DNA from 2 places in the Leifsonia sp. RAF41 genome. Region 2 is predicted to be linked to the other one. Evidence: predicted binding sites of a transcription regulator. Region 2 holds the regulator's gene; the other holds the start of a gene.

Region 1 (2,448 bases), 300 kb from region 2:
CCGCGCCGGTGCGCGGCACCGCGAGCGGGTGCTGCGGGAGATCGAGCTGACGTCGGCCACCGGAACGACGTTCCAGCGCGTCCGCTCCCCGCGACTGTCGCCGGGGGCGATCGTCTACGTGCTGTCGACGTTCCTCGACGACCAACCGTCCACCCTCGCCCTGACGTGGCGCGCAGCAGGCCACCGCGTCATCGCCGTCGATGTGCTGCCGGCGCGGGACGCGCGCGACCTGACGGCCCGCGAACGGCTGGCGTTGCGCACGATCGAGCTCGAGCGCAGACTCCGCCTCCAGCAGTTGCAGGGCGGTGGGGTGGAACTCCTGCCGTGGGAGGACCCGGTGGCGCGCGAGGCGGGGCTGCGCGCACTGACGGCGGGGAGGCGCCGGCGATGAGCGTGGGCGACGGCTCCGCTGGCCCCGATATCGGCACCAGGACCGTGCCCGGCTGGTCGCTCCGCGTCCTGTTCGCCGCGATCGCGTTCCCGCTGCTGCTCGTCGGGCTGCCGCAGGGACCGTGGACGGTGATCGCGAGCCTCCTGGTCGGGGTCGCGGTGTGGCGGCCGCGCTGGCTGACCGCGTGGGTGCTGATGGGCGTGCTGGTGCTGTCGTCGCTGGTGGAGCCGGGCATCCTGACCGCGCGCCTCCTCGCACTCATCGCGGGGGTGCACGCGCTGCATCTGGTCGGCGCGTGGATGCTCGCCGTGCCCCCGACAGCCCGTCTTCAACCGGCCGTGCTCCTGCCGACGCTGCGCCGTTTCGTGGCGATCCAGGTGCCCGTGCAGGTTGTCGCAGTCGCCGTTCTGCTGCCCGCCGGTCGTCCGTCCCTCCCGGCGCTAGCCATCGTGTCCGGGCTGGCGCTTGCGGGGATTGTCGGGATGCTCGTTCCCCCGCTGCTGCGCCGACCGCGGCGCTGACCTCGCCTCGCTGACCGACGCTTTCCGGCTGCCCCGGTACGAATGTCGGTGGTCGCGCCTAGACTCGCGCGTGCAGGGGGTGCCTGCGTCCGACCCGCTAGAATCGAACACACGTTCGAGGTCTCGGGCGCGGTGCGCGGTGGGCGAACAGCCCCCGAAATCACAGCATGGATGGCGGAGAATAGAGCGAGTGAGCAGCGGGCGAGTGAACAACGATCGAATGCACGGGGAGACCGGCGACATCACCGGCAACATCAGCAGAGTGACGGGGTCGCACCTGAGTGTGCGCGGGGCGCGCGTGCACAACCTCCACAACGTCGACCTCGAGATCCCGCGCGACTCGATGGTGGTCTTCACGGGTCTGTCCGGATCGGGCAAGTCGTCGCTCGCGTTCGACACGATCTTCGCGGAGGGGCAGCGCCGCTACGTCGAGTCCCTGTCCGCCTACGCTCGGCAGTTCCTCGGCCAGGTGGACCGGCCGGATGTCGACTTCATCGAGGGTCTGAGCCCGGCGGTGTCCATCGACCAGAAGTCGACCAACCGCAACCCGCGTTCGACGGTGGGAACGATCACCGAGATCTACGACTACATGCGTCTGCTGTGGGCGCGCATCGGCGTGCCGCACTGCCCGATCTGCGGTGAGCGCATCCAGCGCCAGACCGTCCAGCAGATCGCCGATCAGCTGATGGAGCTGGAGGCGGGCACCCGGTACATGGTGGTCAGCCCGGTCGTCTCGCAGAAGAAGGGCGAGTTCGTCGACCTCTTCAAGGAGCTGGCCGCGAGCGGCTACTCCCGTGCGCTGGTCGACGGCGAGCAGGTGCAGCTGTCCGACCCGCCCACGCTGAAGAAGCAGGTCAAGCACGACATCTCGGTCGTCGTCGACCGCCTCGTCGCCGGCCCCGACATCCTCGGCCGACTCACCGACTCGCTCGAGACCGCTCTCCGCCTCACGGATGGCCTCGTTCAGATCAACTACGTCGACCGCGAGGGCGCAGCCGCGTGGCAGAACTTCAGCGAGAAACTGTCCTGCCCCAACGGCCACCCCATCCAGCTCACCGAGATCGAGCCGCGGACGTTCTCGTTCAACGCTCCCTTCGGCGCCTGCCCCGAGTGCTCAGGACTCGGCACACGCATGTCGGTCGACGACGACCTGCTGCTGGGTGACGACTCCCTGAGCATCTCCGAGGGTGTCATCGTGCCGTGGACCACCCAGGGCAAGGGTCTCTTCAACTATTACGAGAAGCTGCTCGACGGCCTCGCGCGCGACCTGAAGTTCTCGCTGAAGACGCCGTGGGGCAAGCTCCCGGACAACGTGAAGGACGCCGTCCTGCACGGCGACAACTTCGAGGTCAAGGTCAAGTGGAAGAACCGCTACGGCCGCGAGATGTCCTACACATCCGGCTTCGAGGGCGTCGTTCCCTACATCGAGCGTCAGTACCTCCAGGCCGAGACCGACACGCAGCGCGCGCGCTGGTCCGAGTACCTCCGCGAGGTCCCGTGCCCGGTCTGCGGTGGCAAGCGTCTCAAGCCCGAGGT
Region 2 (2,448 bases):
CCGACCTGGAAGAGGCCGGAATCCGCGTCGTGCAGGTCGACGAGCCGGCGTTGCGGGAGTTGCTGCCGCTCAAGAAGGCGGCGCAGGACGACTACCTGGAGTGGTCGGTCGGTTCGTTCCGGCTGGCAACGTCCGGAGTCGCCGACCGGACGCAGATCCACACGCACCTCTGCTACTCGGAGTTCGGTGTGGTGATCGACGCGATCCGCAACCTGGATGCCGACGTGACCAGCATCGAGGCCGCGCGCAGCCGGATGGAGGTCGTCCACGACATCCAGCGCTCCGGCTTCGAACACGGCATCGGACCGGGCGTCTACGACATCCACTCGCCGCGCGTGCCGTCGGTCGCCGAAGTGACCGAGCTGTTGGAGACCGCGCTGAGCGCCATTCCGGGCCGCCAGCTCTGGGTGAACCCCGACTGCGGGCTCAAGACCCGCGGCTACGACGAGACGGTCGCGTCGCTCCGCAACATCATCGAGGCGACGCGCGGCGTCCGCGAGCGGGCGGCCGTCACGGCCTGACCCTCGCGAGCGGGCTCACACCGCCACCGGCCCCGGTACGCGCACAGCGAACCGGGGCCGGTGCCGTGTGCGCCGTCGTGTGAGGATGAGCGCATGGTGCGGTTGAGTTCATGGTGAGAATGGCGGACGACGAGTTCGAGCGGATGGTCGGCGACATCTTCGACGCTCTGCCGGACGACATGGTCGGGCCGCTCGAGAACGTGGCCATCCTGATCGAGGATCAGCCGGCCGGTGCGCGCCCGCGTCTGTTCGGACTGTACAGCGGTCGCCCGCTGACCCGGCGGGGTGTGTACGGGTTCGGGGAGCTACCGGACCGCATCACGCTGTACCGGAACAACCTGGAAGCGTCGGCGGCCACCGAGGACGAGCTGCGGGCGCGCGTCCGCGTGACCCTGGTGCACGAGATCGGCCACTACTTCGGGCTGAGCGATCAGCGACTCCAGGAGCTCGGCTGGGCCTGAGCTGCCGCGCGCCTGGCGGACCATGACCCACGATTCGTCACGAATTGCCGGAAAGCGGGGGCGATACCGACAATTCAGGACGAATCGGCCAGGGCGACGCGAGGGGTGCGGGAAGTCAGACGGCGCGGAGGACGGCCACGACCTTGCCGAGAACCTGCGCGAAGTCGCCCAGGATCGGCTCGAAGTTCGAGTTGCGCGGCAGCAGCCAGGTGTGGCCGTCGCGCTGACGGAAGACCTTGACCGTCGCCTCCTCGTCGAGCATCGCCGCGACGATGTCGCCGTTCTCCGCCGTGTTCTGCGCCCGGATGACGACCCAGTCGCCGTCGCAGATGGCGGCGTCGATCATCGACTCGCCGACCACCTTGAGCATGAAGAGCTCGCCGTTGCCCACCAGCTGGCGGGGGAGGGGGAACACCTCGTCGACCTGCTGCTCGGCGGTGATCGGAATTCCGGCCGCGATGCGGCCGACCAGGGGGACCATCGCCGCGTCGCCGACCGGCGTCTGGTTCTCGTAGTCGGGCGTCTGCGAGGTCGAGGGCAGATCGATCAGGATCTCGAGCGCGCGTGGACGGTTCGGGTCGCGGCGCAGGTAGCCGCTCAGCTCGAGCTGGTTGAGCTGGTGGGTCACGGAGGAGAGGGAGGAGAGCCCCACCGCGTCGCCGATCTCGCGCATGCTCGGCGGATAGCCGCGCTGGCTCACCGAGCGCTGGATGAAGTCCAGGATCGCCAACTGCTTGTCGCTCAGGTTCTTACGGCGGCGAGTGCCTCCGCGGGCCTGGTTCTCGTTCGACACGGGCGTCCTCTCCTGGCCTGGGCCGTCCACCGGGTCGCTCTCGCGATGCTCTCCGGCAGGAATGTCGGTGGTACCTGATCTGATGTCCTCAGACAGTCGAAACTGTATCCGCGTCGGGAAGGGAAGACAAACATGTGTTCGAGTGTGTCGCGAACTTCATCGGCAAATTCCTCGTCTTCGGGCGCCTTGCGGATTCAGACATTCGAAGATACATTCGGAACACAGCTTCGCACCCGCGAGTCTGAGGAGGTCACGGCCATGAGTGCAGTACTGATGAGCGAGTCGGTTCCCGCCCTTCGCGCGGTCCCGCCACTGCCCGAGGGAGCACGCGTCCGCCTGCGTCTCACCCGACGCGGCCGCGCGGTGTTGTCTGCGCTGGTCGCCATGCCGCTCGTGATCGGTGCACTCGTCTTCGCGCTGAACGGCGGCGGCGCCATCGCCAGCGGCGAGCAGGCCCACGTCAGCTTCCAGTACGTCTCCGTCGAGTCCGGCGACTCGCTGTGGTCGGTGGCGGAGCGCGTCGCGCCCAACGCCGACCCGCGCGATGTGATCGCCGACATGGTGTCGCTGAACGGGCTGGAGTCGGCGGTGGTCTCGCCGGGCCAGCAGCTCGCGGTGCCGACCAAGTACGCGCGGTAAGGGCGGCGTTTTCGTTCTTCGTCCTGACCGGATT

The links. Region 2 encodes LexA, which represses DNA repair genes until DNA is damaged. Its sites were predicted from a motif close to TCGAACANNTGTTCGA; they were not measured.
Region 1: a site for LexA is predicted at 1,016-1,031, ahead of uvrA (excinuclease ABC subunit UvrA). Genes of this name have one in related genera too.

What each region holds. Positions count from the first base shown of each region.
Region 1 covers NZ_JBFREB010000001.1:1,853,203-1,855,650, reverse strand. The annotation lists gene AB4Y74_RS08930 (DUF58 domain-containing protein) at 1-391, shown strand, start outside; gene AB4Y74_RS08925 (hypothetical protein) at 388-912, shown strand; gene uvrA (excinuclease ABC subunit UvrA) at 1,133-2,448, shown strand, end outside.
Region 2 covers NZ_JBFREB010000001.1:2,153,278-2,155,725, reverse strand. The annotation lists gene metE (5-methyltetrahydropteroyltriglutamate--homocysteine S-methyltransferase) at 1-521, shown strand, start outside; gene AB4Y74_RS10385 (metallopeptidase family protein) at 632-982, shown strand; gene lexA (transcriptional repressor LexA) at 1,098-1,775, opposite strand; gene AB4Y74_RS10375 (LysM peptidoglycan-binding domain-containing protein) at 2,034-2,414, shown strand.